2 regions of the Tateyamaria sp. LSS28 genome follow, and region 2 is predicted to be linked to the other one. Evidence: riboswitches for the same ligand, from Rfam matches in the RefSeq annotation. Region 2 holds a riboswitch; the other holds the start of a gene.
The links. A riboswitch is a leader RNA that binds a small molecule or an ion and turns the genes downstream of it on or off. The one in region 2 is predicted to bind glycine.
Positions count from the first base shown of each region.

Region 1: another riboswitch for glycine. It lies ahead of gcvT (glycine cleavage system aminomethyltransferase GcvT); the one in region 2 lies ahead of AC53L6_RS08465 (D-amino acid dehydrogenase).

Region 1 covers NZ_JCAPFI010000007.1:151,957-166,572, forward strand. The annotation lists gene AC53L6_RS20490 (TRAP transporter large permease) at 1-1,188, opposite strand, end outside; gene AC53L6_RS20495 (TRAP transporter small permease) at 1,193-1,729, opposite strand; gene AC53L6_RS20500 (TRAP transporter substrate-binding protein) at 1,795-2,772, opposite strand; gene AC53L6_RS20505 (NAD(P)/FAD-dependent oxidoreductase) at 2,811-4,052, opposite strand; gene AC53L6_RS20510 (GntR family transcriptional regulator) at 4,170-4,871, shown strand; gene AC53L6_RS20515 (aspartate/glutamate racemase family protein) at 4,868-5,623, shown strand; gene AC53L6_RS20520 (enolase C-terminal domain-like protein) at 5,620-6,741, shown strand; gene AC53L6_RS20525 (thiamine pyrophosphate-binding protein) at 6,753-8,489, shown strand; gene gcvP (aminomethyl-transferring glycine dehydrogenase) at 8,524-11,361, opposite strand; gene gcvH (glycine cleavage system protein GcvH) at 11,374-11,733, opposite strand; gene gcvT (glycine cleavage system aminomethyltransferase GcvT) at 11,749-12,873, opposite strand; glycine riboswitch at 13,034-13,118, opposite strand; gene AC53L6_RS20545 (GNAT family N-acetyltransferase) at 13,278-13,769, shown strand; gene AC53L6_RS20550 (phosphomannomutase/phosphoglucomutase) at 13,941-14,616, opposite strand, start outside.
Region 2 covers NZ_JCAPFI010000002.1:792,746-807,361, reverse strand. The annotation lists gene AC53L6_RS08505 (hypothetical protein) at 1-251, opposite strand, end outside; gene cutA (divalent-cation tolerance protein CutA) at 608-925, opposite strand; gene AC53L6_RS08495 (hypothetical protein) at 1,203-2,486, opposite strand; gene ettA (energy-dependent translational throttle protein EttA) at 2,816-4,471, opposite strand; gene AC53L6_RS08485 (alpha/beta hydrolase) at 4,616-5,911, shown strand; gene AC53L6_RS08480 (MOSC domain-containing protein) at 5,908-6,378, shown strand; gene AC53L6_RS08475 (nicotinate-nucleotide adenylyltransferase) at 6,454-7,050, shown strand; gene dacB (D-alanyl-D-alanine carboxypeptidase/D-alanyl-D-alanine endopeptidase) at 7,097-8,587, shown strand; gene AC53L6_RS08465 (D-amino acid dehydrogenase) at 8,703-9,935, opposite strand; glycine riboswitch at 9,990-10,096, opposite strand; glycine riboswitch at 10,115-10,202, opposite strand; gene AC53L6_RS08460 (MAC/perforin domain-containing protein) at 10,586-12,106, shown strand; gene AC53L6_RS08455 (tellurite resistance TerB family protein) at 12,216-12,638, opposite strand; gene AC53L6_RS08450 (lysine--tRNA ligase) at 12,783-14,360, shown strand.

The DNA.
Region 1 (14,616 bases), on a different contig from region 2:
CATTTCGTGTTCAGTCATCCCTTGCAAGACAAAGAGATTAAAACCGATGGGGGGTGTGATCTGCGCCATCTCGACCACCACGACGACAAAGATACCGAACCAGATCAGGTCAATGCCAGCCTCGCGCACCATGGGTTCGACCACGGCCATGGTCAGCACCACCGACGAGATGCCGTCGAGGAACATGCCCAGCACGATGTAAAATACCATCAGGATCATCAGCAGCTCAAAACGTGACAGCTCCATCGTGGCGATCCCGTCGGCGAGTGCGCGGGGCAATCCGGTGAACCCCATGGCGAGTTTCAGGAAGGCCGCCCCGGCAAGGATCAGGGCAATCATTGCAGACGTTCGGGTGGCACCCATCAGGCTTTCGGTGAATGTGTTCCAGTTCAGTGACCCTTGGCTCGCTGCCAGAACTAGCGCTCCGATCACGCCGATGGCTGCTGCTTCGGTTGCGGTGGCGTAACCTGCATACATTGACCCGATGACAACAAAGATCAGGCACAGAACAGGGATCAGGAAGCGGGAATTGCGCAGCTTGTCCCTGAACGACATACCGGTTTCCTGTTTCGGGTTCCAAGCGCCGGATGTGTAGGAGTAGATTGCCACATAGCCCATGAACATCAGGGCTAGGCACAGGCCCGGAAACACGCCTGCAAAGAACAGCTGTGTGATCGATTCATTCACGGTAACGCCATAGACGATCAAGGCTAGCGAGGGGGGTATCATCAGCCCGAGTGTGGCCGCGCCTGCAAGCGTGCCGATCACGATACGCTCCGGGTAGTCGCGCGCGCGCAGTTCGGGGATCGACATTTTGCCAACTGTGGTCAGCGTTGCCGCAGACGATCCGGAGACAGCGGCAAAGACCGTACAGCCCACGATATTGGTGTGCACCAGCCCACCCGGCAACCGCGCCAGCCACGGCGACAGGCCGCGAAACATGTCTTCGGATAGACGTGTTCGGAACAGGATTTCGCCCATCCAGATAAAGAGTGGTAGTGCTGTCAGCGTCCAACTCGACGACGAAGCCCAGATCGTAGTGATCATCGTGTCTCCGACAGGGCGGGTGGTGAACAGTTCCATCCCCACCCATGCGACGCCCATCAGGGCAAGCCCGACCCAGACGCCGCTGCCCAACAACAGGAACAGGACAAACAGAAACAGCGTGATGGCATAGATTTCTTGCATGATCCTACTCCGCGAAGCTTTGATCGACGAGGTTGCGCTTGATCCGGTGATCGCCTCGGAACAGCACGTGGATCAGGTGATCTGTCAGGGAAAGCGCCAGAATGGCACCGCCGATCACCATGACGGATTGTGGGATCCACATTGGCGTCGCATCCTGTGCCTGACTGACTTCCTTGAACTTCCAAGACCAGTAGGTGAACCAATAGGCATAGTAGGTGAAATACCACATGACCGCCGCGGCAATCCCGAAGCACCAGATTTCAAGGAAGCGTCTAAAACGGGTGGGAACCGCATTCAGCACCAACGACACCCGAATATGGGCCCCGCGGTTAAGCGCGTTGGCAAAGGCAAAGAAGCTGGCGGCGGCCATGGCGTAGCCAGCATAATTCGCGGCACCAGGGAATATCTCTCCGGTCCAGCGGGCCACCATCTGCGCTACGATCAACAGCAATATCGCGATCAGGCAGAGGGCGGCGAGCACGCCCGCGGCAAGATAAATGAAATCAAGGACGCGGCGCAGACCGCGCAGAAGTCCGGTCATGTGTCTGTCCCCCGCGAAAAAGAAAAGCGGGTCGATCTTTCACAAACCGACCCGCCTGTTGTCGCTTAGTTGGCGTTGTAGGTGTCGACGATGGACTTGCCTGTCTCGCCAGCGGCTTCGAGCCATTCAGCCGTCATTGTAGCGCCGATGTCCTTGAGCTCTGACATAAGCGCATCGCCAGCTGGGCCAACACTCATACCGCCCTCGGCCAAGCCCGCCAAGGTGAAGCCCGTGTATTCCTTGGCGCGCCACGTGCCTGCATATTCAGCCATGCCTGCACAGGCGTTGATGACGTTCTTGTTCGCCTCATCCACGCCGGACCAGACGTCGGAGTTGATCAGCATGTAGTTGCGTGGCAACCAGGCATCCACAGCATAGAAGTGGCTTAGGCTTTCCCAGACTTTCCGGTCGTAGCCAGTCGCGCCCGAGGACACCATGGATTCCGCCACGCCGGTCGCAAAGGCCTGACTAATCTCGGCGGCTTCGATCTGCACTGGCAACATGCCCGTCAGTTCAGCAAGACGTGCGGTGGCGTTGTTGTAGGAGCGGAACTTGATCCCCTCCATGTCTGCAACGGCGTTCACCTCCTTGTTGAAGTAGAGGCCCTGTGGCGGCCACGGCACCGAATAGAGTAGTGTCAGGTTCTGCTCCGCCAGCAATTCTTCGAGATGTGGTTTGGCCGCGCCGTAGAGCTTGTCGTGCTCATCGAAAGACGAGACGAGAAATGGAACGGAGTCCCAGCCGAAGATCGCACTTTCGTTCTGGTGGCCGGACAGCAGGCGCTCACCAATCGGCACCTGTCCCGTCTGGACGGCGCGCTTTATGTCTGCACCCGCAAACAGTGAGCCTGAGGGGTGTGTTGTAATCTCGATCGCGCCGCCTGTGCCGGTCGTCACACATTCCGCAAACTCAGCGCCTGTGACCGAGTGAAAGTTGGACCCTGAGTACGCCATCGGCAGGTCCCATTTTTCTTGTGCAGCAGCGGGCAGCGCAAGCATCGTCGTCGCAGCCAGCGTGGCGCATGTTTTGGTGAATTTTGTCATTGTAGTCTCCCTGGTGGTCATTTCTTTTTGGCGCGGCCTTAGGAAAAACGCATTGGGTTAAATGCACTTATGTCAGTATTTACGGGCTGTTCCGCGACAAGACCTGCGGTGATCCTTCCCGTTTTCGGCCCACCGGTCAATCCAATATGATGGTGTCCGAACGCTGTGAATACGCCTGTCTCGCCCACCTGCCCAATTAGTGGGAGGCTGTCGGATGGGGCAGGGCGATGGCCAAGCCATTCGACCTCTTCGCTGTAGGTCAGGTTGGGAAAGCTGGCTTTGGCGTGCCTGCGCAAAAAGTCCAGAGGCGGCTTTGAAGGCCCGGCAGACAGCCCGCCGAATTCGACGATGCCCGCGCATCTCAAGCCCGCGGCCATCGGGGTGGCGACGAATTTTCCGCTGGCGACCATTACAGGATGCGAGGGTCCGCCCGCGGCATCCTTGAAGATAATATGATAGCCGCGTTCTGCTTCGATCGGGATCGACAGGCCCAGTTTCTGCATCAGGGGTTTGGACCAAACACCGGTCGCAAGGATGGCTTGATCGCAAGCATGCGGCCCCTGATCTGTCTGCACTGCCGAGATCTTGCCGTCGGTGAGGTCGAAATCTTTGATTTCGGCCTGCAAGATCCTGCCGCCAAGTCTTTCGAACTCGACCGCCAACGCTTTGACGTAGCGACCCGGGTCGCGGACATATCCGTGGTCCTGCATCGTTGCCAGCAGTCCTATGTCGGGCGACAGGTTGGGTTCATATGCGCGTGCGGTATCACCTTCCCGGATGATCGGTTCAAACCCCGCATCTCGGCGCAGGCCCCAAGTATAGGCGTCGGCTTCGAATGCGGCGCGGTTTGCGTAGGCAAAAGAATAGTCGCTGTCGCTTACCCAGCTTGCTGCATCGGTTTCAGCCGCAAGTGCTTTGTGCTGGTCGACACTGTCCGCGACGATTGTGGTCAGCCCATCCGCAATGCGGCGTGTGTCACTGTCATTGGCGTTAGATAGATACTTTAGCAACCAAGGCAGTAGTTTCGGAAAGTAACCCCAGCGCATGAACAGGGGAAAGTCCGGGTTCACAAGCATCCGGGGTGCTTTATGTGTCAGCCCGGGAGCGGTCACGGGCGCAATCGAACAGGCGGCAAGGACGCCGGCATTTCCGTGCGAGGTCCCTTCGCCCGGGGGTAGCCGGTCAATTATCGTGACCTCAGCATCGCTGATGCGGCGCAGCCAGATCCCAGTTGAGACGCCGACAATCCCGGCCCCGGCTATGATCACGCGCTTTGGCATTGTCTTGCTGCTCGACCTCTGAAAACAGTTATAGAATTGTATACAGATCAATGCACAGCCTTGTGCGCAATGCAAGGGTTGCGCTAGGCTGCCTCTGACACATCGGGATACCAAGAGATGAACCATGCCACGTCCGAGATGAACGACACGGTTAGCGCGATTTATGTGAAATTGCGTGAAATGGCGGCATCTTTTGCCTTCAAACCGGGTGAAAGGATTAATGAATCATCGTTATCGCGAGATTTGGGCGCCAGCCGCACGCCGTTGCGCGAAGCGTTGAATCGTTTGGTTGCAGAAGGGTTTGTTGAGTTTCGCGCGGGGCGCGGTTTCTTTTGCCGAACGCTGTCTGACAAGCGGATCATTCATTTGTATCAGGCACGGATGGCGATTGAGTGCGAGGCGGTACGTCAAGCAGCAATGCACGCCAAACCCGTTGAACTAGAGGCGATCGATGCATCGCTGGACCTCTCGGCTGATGAATATTCAAACTGCACAAACCCAATCCGGTTGATGGAGCTGGATGAAGCATTTCATCTGCAACTGGCGGGTCTGTCGGGCAACCCCGAGCTGTTGCGAATGCTCGAAACGATCTATGACAAGATCCGCTTTGTTCGCACGGCTGATTTGCGACGTCTGCAAGCTGCCGGACGCACGACAACGGAACGGCATCGTGCGGTTCTGGACATCGTCCGCACCGGGGATGGTGCTGCGGCCTCTGCTGCCATGCGCGATCATATCGAACACCGCGCAAAACATGCGTCCGAGGCCGTGCGCCTTGCCTTTGCTGATCTTTACGCCCCTCAGGAAGAACTGACATGACGACATATGGTGGCAAAACAGTCTTTGGGGCGACGGTGGGCATCTTGATGCTGAACACCCGGTTTCCCCGCATTCCCGGAGATATTGGCAACGCAGCCACGTGGCCGTTCCCCGTCCAGTTCAAGGTTGTCTCTGCAGCCACACCCGACAACGTGGTACGCGGCGATGCGACACCGCTGCTGGACGCGTTTATCGGGGCGGGCCGCGAGTTGGTCGATCTTGGATGTGACGGGATCGCGACGAATTGCGGGTTCCTTGTTCCTTTTCAACACGACATATCGCGCGCACTCGGCGTGCCGGTCGCATCCTCATCGCTGTTGCAAGCGCCCCTCATTCGACAGTCGTTGCCTGCCGATCAGTCGCTGGGTATTCTCACCATCTCGTCCGAGACACTGACTCCCGTGCATCTGGAGGCAGCTGGTATTGCGCCAGATACACCAGTTGCAGGTACTGGGGCTGGGTCACACTTCACCACGCGCATCCTTGATGATGCAGCAGAGATCGACTTTGACAAGGCGCGGGCGGATAACATTACGGCAGCGATGCAACTGGTGGCGGATCACCCAAAGGTCGGTGCCATCCTGCTCGAGTGCACCAATATGGTGCCCTATGCCGCCGACATCCGGCGTGCCACGGGGCGCCCGGTCTTTTCGATCTACACCTATCTGACTTGGTTTCAGGCGGGTCTGCTGCCGCGACGCTTTCCCGCAGATATGGACGACATCCGTCTCAGTGAGGCCGTTCCAAAGTGAGCGACCACCGTATCACTGAGATGCGCGTTCATTGCGTTTCCATTCCGGCCAGAGCGGTGCATTCGCACGGGTCGGGCGATGTGGGCGGGATCAATGTGGTTCTCTGCGAGCTTGTGACTGATACTGGCCTGACCGGCTGGGGTGAGGCATCGCCATGGCCGGTCTTCACTGGAACGGTCGAGGGTAATGCCGCTGCGCTGCACGTGAATCTTCGCCCTCATGTCATCGGGCGTGACCCCGTGTTGGTCGAACCGATCATGGATGATGCTGAGCGCGCCCTCGTTGGCCATGGCGAGGCCAAGGCGGCGCTGGAATGTGCGCTGTTGGATGTCACCGGGCAAGTTGCGGGCTTGCCCGTGGCCGAGTTGGTGGGCGGGCGGCACCGCGACAGTATTCCGCTCAGCTTTTCGGTTGCGAACCCCGATTTCGGCGCCGATCAGGAGGATGTTGCCCACATCTGGGACAGCGGTGTGCGGATCTTCAAGCTGAAGACCGGTTTTGCCGATCACGCCTTTGATCTGATGCGCCTTGAAAAGCTGCGTGCGCGCTATGGCGACGATATCCGCTTGCGTGTCGATTACAATCAGGGCCTGCCGGCCTATGACGCGATCCGGCACATTCGCGACCTCGAAACGTTTCGCCCCGATTTCGTAGAACAACCCGTCAAACGACACGAGCGCGAAGTGTTGGCCGAGATTACCCGCGCCGTCGATGTGCCGATCATGGCTGATGAAAGTGCATTTGATGTGCGCGATGCAACGCGTGGTGCGGCGTCCCGAATGGCTGATATCTTTTCGCTCAAGACGGCCAAATCCGGGGGCATTCGGCGATGTATCGAAATCGCAGCGATTGCACGGGCGGCCGGGATCGAGGTCTATGGCGGTTGCATGTTCGAGACCACCATTGCCCACATGGCAGGGGCGCATCTGATGGCGGCGATCCCGGACCTGACCTTGGGCTGTGAATTTTACATGTCCACATTCTATGCCGAGGCGGATCTGGCCGAAACGCCGTTCCCGGTGCGCAACGGGCATGTCCACGTGCCTACAACTCCGGGCCTTGGTACCGCACCTGATCCGGATACGCTCGCCCGCTATCGTACACAGCTGCTGACATAGGAAAGTCACTGATGCCAACCATACCAGCCCCGAAACGTATGAATGGTGCACAGGCGCTTTTGCGGATGCTTGAATTGCATGACGTTACCCACGTCTTTGGTCTGCCGGGGGAAACGACAATCGGGTGGTACAAGGAATGGCGCGCACATTCGGATATTGAATTTGTTCTGACACGCGATGAACGCACCGCCTCTTACGCGGCCGAGTCATATGCCAAGATCACCGGCAAACCCTGCGTGCTCGAGGCACCCAGCCCGGGCGTGACACACTGCACCCCCGGCATCACCGAAGCGTTCCTCAGCTCGGTCCCAATCATCTTTTTTAGCTCCGACATTCCGATCAATCAGGACAAGAGACATGGGCTGACGGGTGTGGATCAAACGGCGCTGTATGACAGCATCTGCAAGGAATCTTTTGTCGTCACCAAGGTCAGCGAAATCCCTTTCCTTGTTCGGCGTGCCTTTCGCGTTGCAACCTCGGGCAGACCGGCGCCCGTCCACATTCGCGTGCCGATCAACATTTTTGGCGAAGAGGCAGAGGTTACTGATCTCTATGCCGAAGGTGAATACAGCACCTATCCTGCGCATCGTCCGGTCGCCAACCATGGCAAGATCCGGGCGGCGATCGACGTGCTCCTGGCTGCCGAAAAACCAGCGATTGTCTGCGGGCAGGGCGCGCTGATCTCCAAAGCATCAGAGGTTATTGTTGAACTGGCTGAACTGCTGCAAATACCGGTCGGGACGACCACGCCGGGCAAGGGCACGATCCGAGAGGATCATCCGCTGGCTTTGCGGGTCATCGGTGGGCGCGGTGGGATGGAGTATTCCAATCAATATGTCCACGACGCCGATACGATCTTTTTCATCGGGTCGAACACGGACAGTGCTGCTACGGATCACTGGAAGCTGTATGGCGATCCGTGCACCAAAACCTTCCTGCACCTTGATATCGCAGAAGCGCATATCGGCAACAACTTCCCGGTCGAAGTTGGCATGGTCGGCGATGCGCGGGCAAGCCTTGAATATATGGTCGAGATCATCAAGGCGGAGCACCCAAATCTTGACCGTCCCCGCGTTGACGTGACCGCGACGAAAAAGACGGCGCTCGACAAGGTGTTCAACTCGAATATTCCGATGCCGGAGGGGACGATATCGCCCGTCAAGTTATCGCAGACATTGGATAGGCTTATGCCCGACAACGCAGTCGTCACCTCCGAACCGGGGGTCAGCGCGATCTACCCTTCGGCGCTGTTGACGTTTCGCAGGGCGGGGCGGCGCTATATCACCAACTATTCCATGGGGGCGCTTGGCTATTCCGTTCCAGCGGCTCTGGGGGCGTCCTATGCCTGTGACGGCCCGGTGATTTCGTTCACCGGGGATGGATCGCTTGGTTTTGTGATGGGGGACATGGAAACGATCAAACGATCCGGAAAGAATGTGACCATCGTCCTGAATCGAAATGATAGCTTCGGTTGGATCCGGGGAGAAGCCGTGTTGCTGGATGATGTGGATGCGCCGTGGTCGACGGATTTCGGCACAGTGGATTACCTGAAAATCGCCGAAGGGTTTGGGTTCGCCACGTCGCGGATCACGTCAGAGGCGGATATCGAATCCACACTGGCAACCGCCATCGCGCATGACGGCGCCAGTTTCATTGAAATCATGGTGCCCACCCAAGACAAGATCGTGCCCTTCGTCCCAAACTGGGTGCGTGCTGCCCGGGCCAAAAACCTCCCGCATTTTTATTAAATGCTTGGGAAGCAATGGGTTACGAGTCTTCGGCTTACGTTTTGGCATAGTCCTCCATCGGTGGACAGGTGCAGGACAGGTTTCTGTCTCCCCAGACATTGTCGACCCGGTTGACCGGTGGCCAATACTTGTCGACGCGGAAGGATCCGGTTGGGAAGCAACCGCTTTCACGACTGTAAGGGCGATCCCAATCCCGCACCAAGTCTTCCATCGTATGCGGCGCGTTCTTGAGGGGGTTGTTCTCGGGGTCCATTGTCCCCTCTTCGATCGCACGGATCTCATCGCGGATGCCCAGCATGGCATCGCAAAAACGATCCAGCTCTGCCTTGTTCTCGGACTCGGTCGGTTCGATCATCAAGGTGCCCGCCACCGGCCACGACATCGTGGGCGCATGGAACCCGCAATCTGCCAGCCGCTTTGCAATGTCGTCCACCGTGATGTGCGCGCTGTCGGCAAAGGGGCGCGTGTCGATGATACATTCATGCGCCACGCGACCGGTTGGCCCTTTGTACAGAACGTCGAATGCCCCTTCGAGCCGTTTCGCGATGTAGTTGGCGTTCAGGATGGCAACGCGCGTGGCCTGCGTCAGCCCATCGCCGCCCATCATCAGGCAATAGGCCCACGAGATAGGCAGCAGAGAGGGTGACCCAAAGGCCGCAGCGCTGACCGCACCCTCGCCACCATTAGGGTCGCCCGGAAGGTGTTTGGTCAGGTGCGCTTTGACACCGATGGGTCCCATGCCGGGGCCACCGCCACCATGCGGGATGCAGAATGTCTTGTGCAGGTTGAGATGGCTGACATCGCCGCCCAGGTCGCCGGGGCGGCTCAGACCCACCATGGCATTCATGTTGGCCCCGTCGATATAGACCTGTCCGCCCGCATCATGCGTGATCTGGCACACCTCGATTACCGTCTCTTCGAACACGCCGTGGGTCGACGGATACGTGATCATGCAACCGGCAAGGTTGTCCCTGTGTTCCGCCACCTTGGCCCGGAAATCATCCAGATCAATGTCGCCATTGTCCGCTGACTTCACCGGCACCACCTTCCACCCGACCATCTGGGCGGACGCAGGGTTGGTGCCATGTGCGCTCATCGGAATAAGGCAGATGTCACGGTGCCCTTCGCCGTTGGCCCGGTGCCAGCTTGCGATGGTCAGAAGGCCCGCATACTCCCCCTGCGCGCCCGAATTGGGCTGCATGGAAATCGCATCGTAACCTGTGACGTCGCACAGCTTGGCCGACAGATCGTCGATCATCTCGATGTATCCGGCGGCCTGATCTTTGGGGCAGTAGGGGTGTAGCAATGAAAACTCGCGCCAGCTGACCGGCATCATTTCGGCGGCTGAGTTGAGCTTCATGGTGCAAGATCCCAGCGGGATCATCGCACGGTCCAGCGCCAGATCGCGGTCTGCTAACCTCCGCATGTAGCGCATCATCTCCGTCTCTGCCCGGTTCATGTGAAAGATCGGGTGTGTCATAAACTCGGATGTGCGGATCAGCTTCTCCGGCATGTTGTAATGCGGCGTGTAATCCTTGTCCTGCCGTTCGATCCCGAACGCGCGCCAGACCTTTTCAATAGTGGCTGGCCGCGTGCGTTCGTCCAGCGTGATGCCGATTGCAGTCGTCCCCACGGCGCGCAGGTTGATGCCTTCGTCAACGGCGGACTTGATCACAGCCGATTGCAATGGCCCCACATCGACGGTGATCGTGTCAAAGAAGGTTGCCGGGCGCACATCGAAGCCCGCCTGTTTCAATCCTTCCGCCAATCGGGCGGTCTTGCGATGGATGCGTTGGGCAATGGCTTTCAGGCCGTCGGGTCCGTGGAAAACGCCGTAGAACCCGGCCATCACAGCCAGCAACGCCTGCGCTGTGCAGACATTCGACGTCGCCTTTTCTCGGCGAATGTGCTGCTCGCGCGTTTGCAGGGACAGCCGGTAGGCCCGATTGCCAAAGCTGTCGACTGACACGCCGACAATGCGGCCCGGCATGTTGCGGGCATAGTTGGCCTTGGTTGCCATATAGGCCGCGTGCGGACCACCATACCCGACAGGCACACCAAAGCGCTGGGTCGTGCCCACGGCAATATCCGCGCCCATCGCCCCCGGCTCCTTGAGCAACGTCAGCGACAGCGGATCGGCCGAGATGATGCCGATGGCCTTGTTCTCGTGCAGCTTGGCGATTTGATCGGTGAAATCCCGGATGTGGCCATGGGTGCCGGGATACTGAAAGATCGCGCCAAACACGGCGCTGGCATCCAGATCGTTCGGGTTGCCAACGACGATGTCGATGCCCAACGGCTGTGCCCGCGTCTTCATCACGGCGATGTTCTGTGGATGGCAGTTTTCATCCACGAAAAAGCCGGCAACCTTCGACTTGCTGACCCGCTGTGCCATGGTCATCGCCTCGGCACAGGCCGTGGCCTCGTCCAACAGCGACGCGTTGGCAATCTCAAGCCCGGTCAGGTCCGACACCATCGTCTGGAAATTCAACAGCGCCTCAAGCCGCCCCTGGCTGATTTCCGGCTGATACGGGGTATAGGCCGTATACCACGCCGGGTTCTCAAGGATGTTGCGCTGGATAGCCGGAGGCGTGACCGTCCCATGGTATCCCTGCCCGATCAGCGAGGTCAGAACCTTGTTCTTCGAGGCCGTTACCCGCATGTGATGCAGTAGTTCGCGCTCCGACTTGGCCTTGCCGAAATCCAGCGGCTCCTTTTGCCGGATATTCGCCGGAATCGTGTCGTCAATCAGCGCGTCGAGGTCTTTCGCCCCCACCACTTCCAGCATCTCTTCCATTTCGGCGGGGGATGGCCCGATATGGCGGCGGTTCGCAAAATCATAGGGCAGATAGTCGGTGGGTTTGAAAGTCATCAGGCAGGTTCCTCAGCCGATCAGTGCGTTATAGGCAGCTTCATCCATCAGCGCGTCCAGCTGCGACGGATCCGAAGCCTTGATCTTGAAGAACCAGCCCTCACCCAACGGATCACTGTTGGCGAGGCTCGGATCATCTGCCAATGCCGTGTTCACTTCGGTGATCTCTCCATCGACCGGGGCCATGATGTCGGACGCCGCCTTCACGCTTTCGATGACCACAATTTCGTCGTCCTTGCTCACGGTCGCGCCAACCTCGGGCAATTCGACAAAGACCAGATCGCCCAACTGCGTTGTCGCGTGCTCGGTAATACCCACGACATACGCATCCCCATCGGCGCGCAGCCATTCGTGTTCTTCGGTGAATTTCATAGGGTTTCCTCTCTACTATCGTTTGAAATTGGCTGACGTGAACGGCATTTTTGCGACCGTGAGTGGTTGGCGTTTTCCACGCAATTCGCCGAAAATCGTGGTGCCCAACGCGGCGTATTCAGTGGTGACATAACCCATAGCAACGGGTCCCCCGACCGTGGGGCCAAACCCACCCGAGGTGATGGTACCAATTGAATCCGTTGCATCCTCGGTTACAAACAGCACCACGCCCTCGCGCATGGGCGCGCGACCGGCAGGCAGCAACCCCACGCGCTTGCACGCAGCGCCGCTATCCATCTCGGCCAGGATTTTCTCCGCGCCCGGGAAGCCACCTTCCCGGTCTCCGCCCGCGCGCCGCACCTTCTGGATCGCCCATGTCAGACCGCCCTCAACAGGCGTTGTTGCGGCGTCAATGTCGTGCCCATATAGGCACAGCCCCGCCTCCAACCGCAGGGAATCGCGCGCGCCCAGGCCGATGGCTTCAACGTCAGAATGGTCCAGCAAGGCCTTTGCAATGTCTTCCGCGACATCCATGGGTGCCGAAATCTCGTACCCGTCTTCGCCCGTGTAGCCGGACCGGGAAACCCAGACCTCAACCCCGTTCAGATCCAGCGTAGCCACATCCATAAAGCGCATCTCTGCTGCACGCGGATCGAGCGCGGCCAGCACACCTTCAGCGGCAGGCCCCTGCAAAGCCAGCAAGGCACGGTCGGTGATCTCAGTCACCGTCACATCCGGTTCAAGCGCGGCTTTCATATGCGCAATATCGGCGTCCTTGCAGGCAGCATTCACCACAACGAACACATGATCCCCGCGGTTCGCCAGCATCAGATCGTCTTCGATGCCGCCATCCGCATTCGTGAAAAAGCCATAACGTTGGCGGTTCTTGCCCAAGCCCAACACATCGACTGGAATCAGCGATTCCAGACCACGTGCAGCCGCGTCATAAGTCGTCCCGCGCACAATGATCTGCCCCATATGGCTGACGTCAAAAAGACCGGCCTTCGCCCGCGCATGGAGGTGCTCTTTCATGACCCCCAGTTCGTATTGCACCGGCATGTCATACCCCGCAAAGGGTACCATCTTGGCCCCAAGGGCAACGTGCAACGCGTGAAGCGGGGTCTGCTTTAGATCGGACATGCCTCATCACCTTTTTCAAGCCGACAAGATTTGCGTCAAATCATGCGGCACCAAGTCATGCGCAAGACATCTCTTGCGCGTCGGTGCCTCCTCTGTCCCGGGTGCCTGAGATCATTATCCCTTCGGCGGATGCCAATGGCATCACTCTCCAGAGTAGTTTGGCCTGACATTGGTCCTTTGGCCTGAGAGTTTCCGAGGCAGTTGCTCCTTCGGCACCAGTAAGCTGGTTCTCCCAACATCAAGCTGTGAGAGTTTCGTATCGGAAACTTGCCCGAAGTGGCAAGCAGAAAGTTGATACCAGCTGATGGTCGGCGCTTGTATCGGCCAAACGACCTTTTGCTGTTTTGTGCCACCCCACCTTTTGCTCGCTTGCGGGTCCTTGAGGTCGCATGTGACTGATGTGCATGATCGCCAAAACGCAATGGAGAGTGGCGATGATGATCAGGGATGGCACAGTTGAAGATATTGAGCAGATGAGCACATTTCTTCGCGAGCTGACGGCCGCTGGCAAACGTTTGAGTCCTGACGATGAGGAATTCGTACGGCAATACTACATTGAAAGCGTCGATAAGATTCGTTGCTCCGTGGCCGAGGACGATGGGATCATACTTGGATTCCAGTCACTCAAAACTGCCCGTGCGGGCAACCAATGGGGTGTAGAACCGGGGTGGGGCATTGTTGGCACGCACATACGACCCTCCGCAGCACGGCGTGGCGTTGGTCGCGCATTATTCAATGTCACATGTAGGGCTGCGCAAGATGCAGGGTTGGCTCATATCGACGCAAGCATTGGCGCGAATAATCCGGAAGGGTTGGCATACTACGAAGCGATGGGCTTTCGAACATACAGGACGCCAAGAAACCTGATCTGCAAGCGCTTCGACATATTGCAGTGATCGCTCGTTGCCAGACATAAGTTTCTTCTAGGCTAGGCAACATGAGGTTGAATGGCTTCAACCTGTTCGCAGTGAGGGTTGGCAGGCGGTCTGAATGGGCGGGCCGCAAAACTGATTGTGGCCCGTTTCTAAATTACGAGCATTGCGTCAGGTTATGGGTCGGCGCGCCCGTCAAAAGGTCTGATCGTATTCCCCAACGGTATCCTCAGTCCGGATTACCGCATCGATGTCTGCGAAAATCGCGCGCAACTCGTCTTCGCTTTCCGGGCTTTCACAGACCACCACCAAGTTCGGCGTGTTGGACGAAGCGCGCACCAAACCCCAACCGCCGTTATCCAGAATGACCCGAGCGCCGTTTACCGTCACCACCTCCTTGATTGCGCGACCTGCGATGGGTTCATTCGCAACGGCCTTGGCTGTCAGCTTGGCGACAATACGGTCCAGTGTGCTGTATTTTTCAGTGTCCGAGCAGTAGGGGGACATTGTCGGGGTTGAGTGTGTTTTCGGCAGCGCCTTGCGCAGGTCCGACATCTTCATGTCAGGGTTGCGATCCATCAGTTTGCAGATTTCAACCGCGACCCGCATCCCGCAATCGTAGCCGCGTCCTATTGGCTCAGCGAGAAAATAGTGGCCTGATTTTTCAAACCCTGCGAGGGCGCCGATTTCCTTGACTCGCCGCTTCATGTGGCTGTGTCCGGTTTTCCAATAGTCTGCCGTGACACCGTTCGCTTGCAGTTCGGGGTCTGAGGCGAAGAGGCCGGTGGATTTCACATCGGCCACAAAGGTGGCGTTCGGATAGAGTTTTGACAGGTCGCGCGCCATGATGACCCCCACCTTGTCGGCAAAG
Region 2 (14,616 bases):
AAAGGAACCTTGGTTTCTTGCTGGGACAGGATGTGGCCAGATATCTCGGCAAAACACTCGCAATCAACGTCGTATGCGCTGTTCTCGCAGTAGGCCAACTCTTGTCCTGTAATTTCTTCATATTCGGCCTGGCTCACACCAGAACCGGCTGAATTGCCGCCGCTTGTAAGCGGCGGAAAGAAAGAGATGCCAAAAAGCAGCAACACAACCGTGCCGATGATAGCGAGGTATCTGAGGTAGATGTATATCATTGCTTCTCTTGCTCCCCTCGAGAGCTTCGCAAGTCGGGGTTAACGAATGATTTTCAATCTGGCATCGCTTTTCTCAAGAACGTGTCCGATCTGAATTTTGGTCAGATATTCTTTGGCGATGGCCTCGATCAACCGGCCCTAGGTGGCGCAGGAAAAGAGCGGCTATGTCGTGATGTTGGCGGCCAGCAATTATGGTGAGGGGGCGACATTCTCGGCCCCTTTTTTCATGTCCCATGCTGGGACAGGTTCGCGGGTCAGGAATTTCAATGGGTTACAGAGGCGGATTAACCACCTGTTAGCAAATGCGCATGCGGGAACTTCAAAGACCCTTTGCACGCGTGCCGTGACGGCGCGCCCTATGTCGGGCGGGTGACGGCGTGGACCCATGCCAGATAGTCGGCATTGGCAGTGGCTTCGATCCGGATGATCGGCGGGACGTCGTAGGGGTGGAGAGCGCGCACGGCGTCTTCGACCTGCTGGGCGAGGTCGGCCCGGGTTTTCAGAAGCAGCGGATGCTCTTGCTCGCGCTGGATGGCACCGTCCCAGACATAGGCGCTTTGGATCGGGGCGTAGCGGTTGGCGCAGGCGATGAGGTGCTGGTCAAGCAGCGCGTCCGTAATCGTGTCGGCCGTGTCGATGGAGGGGCAGTTCACCCAGATGTCGATGATGTGCATGTCCAGACGCTACAATGCCAATTCGATTTGCATCAACGCCTGAGTTGCTCACCCCGGAAACGCCCCGCGTTTGCGCCGTCCCCGACCCGAGCGATTGCACAGCAATCGCGGGGCTGGCAGCGTATCGTGAAACGATGCGCGAGAAGCGCGACCATGGGCGGGGGGCGATGAGCTGTTCGGCAAGGTGAGCCACGTGGTGAAGCTGTTTATGATCGCGTTTGCGCCGCCGGTGGTGCTGGTTTGGGCTTATTTGTTGTGAATTTTTGATTGATGCAGTCTAACGGTACTTGCAGCATGACAGCAGGTATTTTTCAAATACTCCCCACATAGCAATTAGATCGTCGCGACCAGGGATAACAGTTGAACTGTGCACAGCCCTATGCAGAATTTCTATCTCGCGCATGGAGTTTGTGTTTCCAAGAGCGGTGCAAATATCTGCAACTTCTTTTCTGTCAAGCTCGCCAGATTCCTGGAGCGCGGACACAACGTGTCGGACGCGTGCGGACAAGGAAGTGTTGCGAGGCGACGTATTTAGTTTGTTGATTGCGTAGTCAGTAAGCAGTTGAATTAAGGTTCGAAATACAATCGGAATGGAGAGTTCGGCGCGTTGAAATTTCAACACAAACTGTAGCTCTCGCCACAGCACTTCAACTTTCTGCAAGCCGGGTGTCCATACAACATCATACTCCACTTGCGGGATCAACGTGTCACGAGTCGGTTTGGGCCTGGCTTTTGAACGGACGACGTTCTTAAGATCCTTCAGCGCTGCAGGTTGTACGTCCCTTTTTCGGCTTTGATCAGAGGCTGGGTCCGCTGTATCGACAAGTCCGCTCTCTTCTAGCCTTAACATGTACTCATCAACACCTTCCGAGTTTAGAACATTCTTGAGCGTCAATCTCTTCTCAATGATATCATCTGCAACTCTGGAGAATGCTTCGATGACTTCGTTCTTCGGTCTGCTAAGCAGCAGAGTTCCGTTGCCGCCTAACTCCACTCCAAATTGTCGTTGCCTCTTCTTCGCATTCACCAACCTGAACAGCGTGGAACGAGCAATCTGCGTAGGGTTGGGATAGCCGTGTTCGCCCAAAAAGCCCTCTATCGCTTCTGCGATAGGATATTGATTGGTAGCGCCAATACGATTGGCGTGGTTCGCTTTTGCTCGTGTGTCCCAACGTAGTTGACCTTTCCCACCATCGGTGCCGTTGTGGCGCCGGCTGATGATTTGGTCGATCTCAGCTTGGTCATATTCTATTTGGCAACTGATTTTACTTTTTGGTGACCAGTCAGATGTGGATTGGAGATTATTGAACTGCTTGGAATACTTTTGTGGTATCGAGCAGGAGCCTGCGAGCGCTTTCAAACAAGCTACGCGCCTATTGCCATCAAAAACGACAAAGATTTTTCCATCGGCTTTAACAAGTGGAGAGTCGAACACTCTGCCTTGGGCCACAATATCACCAGCTAACGTGACCATTTTGTCTCCGTGCTCGGCGAAAAGCCAATTTATGGCATCTTGTTCATTTCCCTGAGGGCCATGACGATCATTGTCCGGATTGACCATTAACCTGCTGAGAGGAAGGTTTTTGAATAGCAATAGATTTCCCCCAAGTGAATTGGGAAAAAGTAGGAGTTGTTGCCTGCGGTTACAACCTTTAACCGCCGCGTTCAGCGAGCCAGTAAATTGAAGTGGCCATGCGTAGATTGGAAATCACTAGATGCTTTTTGAGGCTTGAAGTACATAAAGGCTACCGTACGAATTTCTTATGCTTCAACCGCTTGGGTTCTAACGAGGGTCACCCCAACTGCAACCGGGTGCCGCTACGCGCGTATGCTGCGCAAACACTCTTTCGCGCACGCCTTGAACCCAAAAGCCTGCCCAAGAAATCCGTTCTAACGAACGAATTTCTTGTGCTTGAGCCTTTTAGGTTCAAGGGCATCCGGCCCCAGTCGCCGCTTCTTGTCTTCTTCGTAGTCCTCGAAGTTCCCCTCGAACCACTCCACATGCGCATCCCCTTCGAACGCGAGGATATGTGTGCAGATCCGGTCAAGGAAGAACCGGTCGTGCGAGATCACGACAGCGCAGCCTGCGAAATCAACAAGCGCGTCTTCCAAGGCGCGCAGCGTTTCCACGTCCAGATCGTTGGTTGGTTCGTCCAAGAGCAGGACGTTGCCGCCCTCTTTCAACAGCCGTGCCATGTGGACGCGGTTGCGTTCACCGCCTGACAGCAGCGACACCTTCTTTTGCTGGTCGCCACCCTTGAAGTTGAAGGACGAGCAATAGGCGCGGGAGTTCACCTGCGCGTCGCCCAGTTCGATAACCTCGGCTCCGCCGGAAATCGCTTCCCATACGGTGTCATTAGCTGCCAGATCGTCGCGCGACTGGTCAACATAGGACAGCTGCACCGTGTCGCCCAACTCAATCGTCCCGGCGTCGGGTGTTTCCTGTCCGGTCAGCATCTTGAACAGGGTCGACTTGCCCGCGCCGTTGGGGCCGATGACGCCCACGATCCCGCCGGGGGGCAGAGAGAAATCCAGCCCCTCAACCAGCAGTTTGTCACCCATGTGCTTGGACAGGCCCTGCACATCGATCACTTTCGATCCAAGGCGCTGCCCGTTCGGGATCACGATCTGTGCGCGCGTCAGCTTCTCGCGCTCGGACTGATCAGCCATCTCGTTATAGGCGTTGATCCGGGCCTTGGACTTGGCCTGCCGCGCCTTGGCGCCCTGCCGCATCCATTCCAGTTCGCGCTCCAGCGTCTTCTGGCGGCTCTTGTCTTCGCGGGCTTCCTGTTGAAGCCGCTTGGCCTTCTGTTCCAGCCATGCGGAGTAGTTGCCCTCGTAGGGGATGCCGCGCCCGCGGTCGAGTTCCAGGATCCACCCGGTGATGTCATCGAGGAAGTAACGGTCGTGAGTCACGATCAGGATCGTGCCCTTGTAGTCGATCAGGTGCTGTTGCAGCCACGCGATGGTTTCGGCATCCAAGTGGTTGGTCGGCTCATCAAGCAGCAGCATTTCGGGCGCTTCCAGCAGCAGCTTGCACAGCGCGACGCGGCGGGCTTCACCGCCCGACAGCGTGGTCACATCCGCATCGTCGGGCGGGCAGCGCAGCGCTTCCAGCGACACATCAATCTGGCTGTCCAGATCCCACAAGTTCTCTGCATCGATCTGGTCCTGCAGGGCGGCCATCTCATCCGCCGTCTCGTCCGAGTAGTTCATGGCCAGCTCGTTGTAGCGGTCCAGAACGGCCTTCTTCTCGGCCACGCCCAGCATCACGTTCTCGCGCACGGACAGGGCCGGATCCAGTTGCGGCTCCTGCGGCAGATAGCCGACCTTGGCGCCCTCGGCGACCCAGGCCTCGCCGGTGAAATCCTTGTCCATGCCCGCCATGATCTTCATCAGCGTGGACTTACCGGCACCGTTCACGCCCACGACACCGATCTTCACGCCCGGCAGGAAGTTCAGGTGGATATTCTCAAAGCACTTCTTGCCCCCGGGATAGGTCTTGGAGACACCCGACATGTGATAGACATATTGATAGGCAGCCATGGCATCCTCCCGGAAAAACTGTGCAGGTCCGTCTACCCGGCACGCGGGCAAAGGGCAATGCATCGCCGGCCATGGAAATGTCATTTGGTGAAGCCAACCGACCTGTGTTAGCGGTGATCAACGCAATCTACGGAAGTGCCTGACATGAGGCGGTTTATCCTGTTTGCAGTCTGCTGGGTCATGGGAGGCTGCGCGGTTGGCATCAGTCTTGCGCCACCACCAAACCTGTATCGAAGCGGTCTGAATTACCCCGATGATCTGGTGCCCGCTGTCTGGCGCACCGCCGAACCCAAGATTTTCTACATGACCGATCGCGCACCGAATGGTGAAAACTATGGGGCCAACAGGTCGGATTCGATGGCGTTTGGGGCAGCCACGGTCAAGTTCGGACGCGATCTGGGGTGGGAAGAACTGCTGGACAGGACCCGCAGCGACTCCGATCAAAACATTTCGAGCCTCTGGGTGCCGGATTTCCAAGAGATCGTGCGGTTCGAAGCAACGCCACTGCCCTACGCCCGGGCAGACGGGCAGCTCAACCACCTGCAACAGTCATTGGATGTCTACAACGAACAGGCCGCCCGCTTTCAGGCTGTGATCGCGGACGAGATTGCCCAAACCGGCAACCGCAGCCTGCTGGTCTATGTCCACGGCTTCAACAATGATTTCGAAGACAGCCTGACGACGCTTGCCAACATGTGGCACTTTGCCGGGCGCGAGTCTGTTCCGGTTTCTTTCACATGGCCTGCCGGGAACGGGGTTGGTCCGCTTGGTTACTTCCGTGACCGGGATGCGGGTGTCTTTTCCGTACACCACACCAAGGAATTCCTGCGCATGCTGGCGGATATGCCAGAGGTCGACAACATCGACATCATTGCGCATTCGCGTGGCACGGATGTGGTCACGACGGCCCTGCGCGAACTGATGATCGAGGCGCGCGGCGCCGGTGTACACCCCAAGCTTGCCCTCAAAACGGGCACATTGATCATGGCGGCCCCCGATCTTGACGTTGATATCGTGCGTCAACGCTTGCAGGCCGAACGCTTTTCGGAATCCTTTGAACAGATCAATCTGTACATCAACCCGAACGACGGCGCGTTGCGCTTGTCGGCTTATCTGACCCGTTCGATCCGGCTGGGTGCTCTCAGAAACGAAGATTTTGTCGATGGTGAACTGGCAATCCTCCAGAAAGAGGGGCTGGTGCATTTCATCCGGGTGGAAAATGTGCGCGGTGGCTTCGGACATGCCTATTTCCGCGACAACCCGGCCGTCCTGTCCGACGTTGTATTGGCTTTGCGCACGCGGGCCTTTCCGGGGGGCACATTGCGACCCCTTGAACAGGACGAGGCGGGCATCTGGGTGCTGCACCCGAACTATCCCCTTGAGCGGTTGCCGGACCTTGTCGGCCTCGAAGCCCGCAGGGAACGTAGCGAAGAACGGTGAGCGAACTTCACGACATGATGGCCCGCTGGGCGCAGCCCGGAACGGTGGCATGGATTGGTGTGCGCCCAGCGCGCGCGGTGGACATTCAGGTCTTGGACACGGCCAAGATTTCGGAAACCGGCATCGAAGGTGATCGCGGTCGCGCAGGTAAACGAGCCGTCACGTTGGTGCAGGCCGAACACTTGCCCGCCATCGCCTCGTATCTGGGACGTGACCAGATTGATCCGACACTGCTGCGCCGCAACATCATGGTGCAAGGCATCAATCTAGCGGGCCTCAAGGGTCGTGAGGTGCAACTGGGCACAGCCGTTTTGCGCTTTACCACCATCTGCGCACCGTGCAGCCTGATGGAGCGATTGTTGGGCCACGGCGGCTATGCCGCCATGCGCGGGCATGGCGGTTGGTGCGCGGAAGTGGTCAAAACTGGCACCATTGCCCTGGGCGACGACGTACGGCCAATTGATTGACAAGGCGGCGCGTTTGACGTCCGGTCCTTGACACTGACCAAGACGGACCTGTACGTGACCGACCCCGCTTTTCCCATGGCCAAACCGGGCCAGATCATCGGCCTCCTGGGCGGTTCCTTTGACCCGGCGCATGGGGGGCACGCCAACATCACGCGCGAGGCGATGAAGCGCTTTGGGCTTGACCGCGTTTGGTGGCTGGTGTCGCCGGGAAATCCGCTCAAGGCCAAAGGCCCTGCCCCGCTGGCCACTCGGCTGGCGCATGCACGGCGGGTCATGCAGCACCCGCGTGTGACGGTGACAGACATTGAGGCGCATCTGGGCACACGCTACACTGCCCAGACCCTTGCGGCGCTGAAGCAGCGGTATCGGGGCACCCGGTTCGTCTGGCTGATGGGGGCGGACAACCTTGCCCAGTTTCACCTTTGGCAAGATTGGACATGGATCATGGAGAACGTGCCCGTGGGTGTACTGGCCCGTCCGGGCGATCGGATTTCGGCCCGGATGAGCCCCGCCGCGCGGCTTTATCGGTCCTACCGCATCTCGGGGCGGGCCAGCCAACTTCTGGGCCGCTCGGGCGCCCCGGCCTGGTGTTTCGTGAATGTCGCCATGACCGCAGAATCGTCCACGGCGATCCGGGCAGAAGGCAAGTGGACGCCGTCCTCGGATTTGTGATCTTTGCCTGCTTGTTTGCCGGACAAAGCTGCGGTTACATGAGTCCATGTTGCACACGATTTCGAGACGGTTTTTTCTTTCCGCGCTGGCCAGTTCCACAGCCACAGCAGCCCTTGCTGCCCCTCCGACAGCCTCTTTGCGACCGCAAGCGCGTGGCGGCAATCATTTCAAGAAGGCTATTGCCGATCCGCAGGACATCATCGCCAAGGCTAAGCTGGGCGGGCGCGTCTGCTATGCGGTGGCCGATGCAAGGACAGGAACAAAGCTGGAGGGCGGCAACGCCAAGGTGGGCGCACCCCCCGCATCGGTCGCCAAGGCGGTGACCGCGCTTTATGCGCTGGGCGTACTTGGACACGCCCATCGGTTCAACACGCGGGTTATCGCAACCGGCGGCGTGTCGGGCGGCGTGGTCCAGGGCGACCTGGTCCTTGTGGGCGGCGGTGACCCGACCCTTGATACAAATGCGCTGGCCGGGCTGGCTGCGGCGCTCAAGGCCAAGGGCATCCGCGAGGTCCGTGGCGACTTCAAAGTGGCCGACGGTCTGTTCCCCGAAGTCCCCACGATCGACAAGGATCAACCCGATCATGTCGGCTACAGCCCAGCGCTGTCGGGCATCGCACTGAACTTCAACCGCGTGCATTTCGAATGGAAGCGGCAGGGCAGCAAATACAACGTCACGATGGATGCGCGGTCGGATCGATACCGCCCGGATGTGGCCATTGCGCGGATGCAAGTGAGCGAACGACGCGCGCCGGTCTATACCTATGCCGATGGCGGGCGCACCGACAATTGGAGCGTCGCGCGCGGTGCCCTTGGCAATGGCGGCGCACGTTGGCTGCCCGTACGCAAACCTGCGCTTTATGCCGGCGACGTGTTCCAGACACTCGCGCGGTCGCACGGTGTCGTTCTGAAGAACCCCAAGGTGGTCAGCCGCATCCCCCAAGGCACAACGCTGGCGACGCATCAAAGCGAAGACCTGCGCACGATCCTGCGTGACATGCTGCGCTTTTCTACCAATGTCACGGCCGAAATGGTGGGGATGGCCGCGACAGTCAAACGCAATGGTCGGCCCTCCTCCCTGCGTGCATCGGCCACCGAAATGAACCGCTGGGCGAATGCCGCCCTCGGGACGACAAAGATGCGGCTCGTGGACCATTCGGGCCTTGGAGGCGACAGCGAGATGACGGCCGACGACATGGTTGCTGCACTGGTCAAGGCGCGGCAGAACAACGTGCTGCGCCCCATCCTCAAAGCGATCCCGATCCTTGATGAACAACGCCGTGCGATCAAGAACCACCCGATCGAGGTGCATGCCAAGACCGGCACATTGAACTTCGTGTCCGGGTTGGCGGGCTACATGACGGCGCGGGACGGGACCGAAATGGCCTTTGCCATCTTCGCCGCGGACGAGGCGACCCGCGCCCGCATACCCCGCGCCAACCGTGAACGACCCCAAGGCGCACGCAGTTGGAACCGGCGGGCCAAAGTCATGCAGCAACAACTGATTGAACGCTGGGGCGCAGTCTACGGCAGCTAGGCGGAGGACACCTCCGCCTTACTCGATGGAACTTCACACCACGCTGACGTCGCATGGCGCAGCAATCTGCGCCTTACTTGACCCCCGTAAGGCGGATCTTGATCCGCCCCTCTGGTCAGGCCGCGTTCTTCATCCTGTTCGCATCAATGATGTCGGCGGTGGCCTGTGCCGTGGCCGCTGAGAGGGTCCAGCCCAGATGCCCATGCCCGGTGTTGTAATAGACCCCCGGCTTTGCGCCGGGCCCGACCTTCGGCATCATCGACGGCAGCATCGGGCGCAGCCCCGCCCAAGGCACGCAATGCTCGGTCGACACATCGGGAAAGAACGCCTCGCACCATTCGCGCAACGGCCGGATACGATCGTCGCGGATGTCCAGATTGTAGCCATTGAACTCGGCCGTGCCTGCAATGCGGAACCGCCCGCGCCCCAGGCGCGAGGTCACGATCTTGGCCTCATCATCCAGAAGACTGACCCATGGGGCCGCGGCCTGACTCTCTGCATCGTCCAGATTGACTGTGATGGAGTATCCTTTGACCGGGTAGATGTTCACACGATCGCCCAGTTGTGCCGCAATGGCACGGCTGCCAACGCCCGCACAGACCACGATGCCTTCAAATTGCTGCGTCTCTGTTGTCCCCGCATAATCCCAGGTCAGGCGAACGCCCGCACCGGTATGCGTGATGTCCGTCACCTTGCACTTGTAGTGAAAGGACGCGCCCATCTGCTCACACCGGTCGCTCAGCGCACGGGTATAGCGGTGAATGTCGCCGGTAAAATCGCTCTCGGTATAAAAACCGCCAATCGTGTCGGCCTTCAGCGTAGGTTCCAAGCGCTGTACCTCGTCCGCCGACACCTCGCGTCGTTCCAACCCCGCCTTTTCCAGCAGCGTATTTACCCGGCGGGCATGATCGAACTCGGACTGCTGACGGTACACATGCAGAATGCCGCGCCGTTCCATGTCGAAATCGGCGCCCACTTCGCGGGCAAACTCCAGCAGATGTTCCCGCGCGGCAATGGCCAGGCGCGCCGTCTCAACCGTGTTGCGCTCGTAATCGGGAATGTTGCCCATGAATTCCGCCATCCAGGACAGCTTGTGCCAACTGGGCGCCGGGTTCACGAGCAAGGGCGCATCGGATTTCAGCATCCATTTCAACCCCTTGAAGATGGTGCCCCAGCGGGTCCAGACCTCGGCATTGCTGGCCGAAAGCTGACCGCCATTGGCAAAGGATGTCTCCATCGCGGCATAGCGGTTGCGGTCAAACACGCTGACGTCATAGCCGCGGCGGGCCAAGGCATAGGCGGTCGTAATACCGGTGATACCGGCGCCGATCACGGCAATACGGGTCATGGGGGTCCTCCCAGTGCACGCAGATATGGACGCATCCGGCACCGTGCCGGGCAAGCGTCCCCATCTGTCGCGAGACCTGAGAGCTTCACGGACCAACAGGGCCGCTTTCTCCTTCGGTGGGCCGGGCGCGTGACGTCCGACCACTCTCCAGATCGTCACATGTGCCCCTGAACGGGGGCGCGGCCGGCACGGTTCGTGGTGCCTGAGAGTTTCCGGGGCGTTGCTCCTTCGGCGGCAGCCTGCGCTGCGCTCTCCCATGTCGGCCTCTGCGACTGAGGCGCGTATAGGAAATCCGATTGAGTCGCGCAAAGGAAATCGCGATCACGGTATGTCACGGAACTACAGGCGCACCGTGACCGCCACATTGCCTCTCATTTTTGGCGAGCGACACGCCAGGACCTCGCATGTCAGAAACCCCGGCCATCCGGAAAGGCCAAGCTGAAAATGGGCAAAAAGCAGGACCAGGTACGGCGTGCTGACGGCAGCAGTCGCGCGCGCACCATGATGTACCGCGCCAGTTCACGGCGGCGCTGCCCTGTCCTTGTTCTACATCGCCAAAGTACGCCCGCGGTGAAATTCAAAAAATGAGTTTCTCCAATGTCAAAGACGCCCTAGGGTCACCCGGTATGATTGAACTCAGGGACAAATCAATGACTTCCAAAGCAATTCCAGCAGATGCAATCCATCCCCCCGGCTGGAACGCCATGTACAAAGGCTACGACGTGGTGAAGGGCGCGTATGCCAGCCAGAACGCGCTGAAGGCAGCGCTGTTTGATTTCACCGAATTGCCTGAAAAGGACATGACAACCTACGCTCAGGCCGGTGTAACCTACAAATTGCCCAAGTTCACCAACCCGAACTTCAATCACACTTCAAACGCGCGCGTGTTCGCAGGTACATCGGCACAGGAGCTTTCGCAAAAGCTGTCGGTCTCCATCAACGCTTCCGGCGAATACAACGGTTTCGCAGGATCCATCACCAGCACATACAACGCTCAACGGATGGACAGTTCCAGCTTTTCGTTCACCCAGTACTACGCAATGTACCAGATGATCGCGCTGCAGATGCAGCCGTTAACTGACCTGCGCCCCTATCTCATTCCAACTGTCAAAGAGGCGATTAACGGCACAGGCACAAACCCGTTGACGGCAGACGAAGTGATCCAGACGTTTGGTTCGCACTTCTTGACGGGTGGCGTGTTCGGTGGATCGATCCTCATCTCCGCGTCGACATTCTCCAAATACTCGTCGTCAACGCAGTCGCTGACGGCAGGGATCACGGGCAGCTACGGCGTCTTTGCATCGGGTAAAACGACGACATCGCTGTCGCAATCCGCACAACACTTCTACGACGGGTCTCATTTCCAAAACTTCATCGTAGGTGGAAATGCGACTGTGGTGTCGACGGGTCCTTCGATGACACAATTTGACCATGAGGGCATTCAAAAATGGGTCGAAAGCCTGACATATTCCAACGATGCGCTCGACCTGATCGACTACACGGAATCTGAGGGGTTAACGCCGATCTGGACCCTTGTTGACGACGGGAATGAGGCGCGCGCAGACGCTTTGAAGGCCGCCTTCGAAGCATACATTGCTGGAAACACGTTCAAAACGGATACAAGCTTTCAGCCCGCGTATCTTTATGGCCACATGTTCCGTGTGGGGCATGACAACCGCCAGCTTCAAATGGTGTCCTTGAACGACAACCTGGCGACCGAAACGGATTCGTGCTGGCTGCCGCTGCAGGTCGGAAACGGCAATCTGTCAAATGTCCCGTTCTATGTGGCAAACTCCCCGGATGATGATGCCGGGCTGGTGCCCGTATACGGCTACATCTACGGCCAGGTCACAGAGCCGAATTTCAACAACTATTATGTGTATTCAATTCAGAAAGACGCACAGATTTATGATCCGAACTTCAGCCCGGCAACGGGTCCACATGCGACGTCTTCTGGGGATACGGGCAATGTCATGTTCTACGCCTACCAAACCCATGTAGATGGGACGATTCCGGTTTACCAGCAATGCGCCGATGTGAACCCGAACCAGTGGACTCTGTCCGTTGTCCCGGAGATTCTTACTTACAAACGCCAGTGCTGGCATAACCCCAATCCGATCAATGCGGCTAAAGGCATTGCGTTCTATGCGTTCCCGGTTCTGAACGATTGATCAAAAAGCAAACAAGGGCATTCGTCGCGTATCGCGACGGATGCCCCTCGCGCTACACGCGCCAGGTTGACTTTAAGTCTTTGTAAATATTCCTACTTCTCTGAAGAGACTACAACGTCAAGTGACGGGCCCGCGCGCCCCGCTCGATCGCAGCAGCGTGCAGCCGGTCGATGTTCAACTCGTACCGCATCTCTTCCAGCAGCCGCAGTTCGGCCTCGTCCAAGGTCCCGTCAGCGGCTGCCACGTCGCAGGCAAGGGCATAGGCCGTTTCGAACAGGCGCTCTGGCAACGCCTCGCGCACGAGGCCAAAGAGCGCATCCAGCCCGTCTTCCTGTTCGAAGAGGTCGAACACCATCTGCGCCATCCGGTTCAACCGGTCGAGGTCATAGCCCGCAAAGACAGGCAAGTTGTTCACGGCCGAGTTGATCTTGACCAGTTCGGCGGTGCGAATATCCTCGTCCGAAGCGGACACGGCGATCATCATGGCGACCAGTGCATCCTGCGCCGTGAGAGAGAGTTGTGAAGCGGCCATGGTCCGGTGTCCTTTCTGGGGGCTTTCCCCCTCAATATTGACGGCTGGGGCAGCCCGCAATAGGTAGCGGCGGGATTGTCCCTGCGGGGACAGTCAGACAGGGCCGCGCATAGGGCGCAGGCCCACCACATGGGATCATATGAGATGTCGAGTTTCCGTGACGCCGCGATGAGCAGCAAAGCCTGGCCGTTCGAAGAGGCGCGCCGCTTGCTCAAACGCTATGAAAAGGCGCCGCCGGAGAAAGGATATGTCCTGTTCGAGACGGGTTATGGCCCCTCGGGTCTGCCCCATATCGGCACCTTTGGCGAAGTGGCCCGCACCACGATGGTGCGCCGCGCGTTCGAGGCGATCTCGGACATCCCGACCAAGCTGATCTGCTTCTCGGACGACCTTGATGGGATGCGCAAGGTGCCGGGCAACGTGCCGAACCCCGAGGTGCTGGAACAGCATCTGCAACGCCCGCTGACGGATGTGCCAGACCCGTTCGGCACGCATGAAAGCTTTGGCCATCACAACAACGCCATGCTGCGCCGGTTCCTTGACACGTTCGGGTTCGAGTACGAATTCATCTCGGCCCGCGAATTCTATGCCTCTGGCCGGTTTGATGAAATCCTGCTGCGCTGTGCCGAGAAATACGATGATCTGATGAAGATCATGCTGAAGTCGCTGCGCGAAGAGCGGGCGGCGAGCTACTCCATCTTCCTGCCGCTGCATCCGGAAAGCCGCCGCGTGATGTATGTGCCGATGAAGCACGTGGATGCGGTGAACGGCACGGTCACCTTTGACGATGAGAGCGGCAAGGAATGGACCCTGCCCGTCACCGGCGGCAACGTGAAGCTGCAGTGGAAGCCGGACTTCGGCGCCCGTTGGGCGGCGCTGGGTGTCGACTTTGAAATGTACGGCAAGGAACACGCCACCAACGAAAAGATCTATGACGCGATCTGTCGGGCGCTGGGGGTGCAGCCGCCGAACCACTTCAGCTATGAGCTGTTTTTGGATGATCAGGGACAGAAGATTTCGAAATCGTCGGGCAACGGGGTGAGCATCGATGAATGGCTGACCTATGCCAGCACCGAGTCGCTGTCGTATTTCATGTACCAGAAGCCGAAGACGGCGAAGCGGATGTTCTTTGACGTCATCCCGAAGGCGGTGGACGAATACCACCAGCAACTGCGCGCCTATCCGGGGCAGGACGACAAGGGCAAGGCGGCGAACCCGGTGTGGCACATCCATTCCGGCGACGTGCCGGAGAGCGATATGGTTGTGCCCTTTGCGATGCTTCTGAACCTCGCTTCCGTCAGCCAAGCCGAGGACAAGGACAAGCTGTGGGGGTTCATCCGCCGCTACGCGCCCGAGACCGGACCCGAGACCCATCCAGGCATGGATAAGGCCGTGGGGCACGCGGTGCGCTACTACAACGACTTCGTGAAACCGGCCAAGGTGTACCGCCTGCCGACAGATCCCGAACGCGAGGCGCTGGAGGCGCTGAAGGCCGAGTTGGAAGCCTATGACGGGCCCATCGACGACGAGGCGTTGCAGTCGGTTGTCTATGCCGTTGGGCGCGACCGGTTCGATCCGCTGCGGGGCTGGTTCACAGCGCTGTACGAGGTGCTTTTGGGCGCCTCGCAAGGGCCGCGATTTGGTGGGTTCATTGCCCTTTACGGCGTGCAGGAGACCATTGCGCTGATCGAAAAAGGGCTGGCCGGAGAGCTGGTGGGCTGATCTGTCCCCGCGGGGACAGGGTGTTCGGTCATATCATTGAAACTTAAGTGATTTGTGAAAGCCAGGCGGGATCAACCGCTTGGCTTTCGTACGTTGGGTTCAGCCGAAATTAACCATGCGCCACGCATGCTGTTGCCCGAAGGCGGGCGGCGCTGGCTTGGGTCCAGCTGCGGTCGTCTGTTGTCAGTTTTGACGGAAGGCCGGTGACTACTGAGGCAATGGTGGATCTGCGGACCAAAGCGGGGATTGCGTTGTC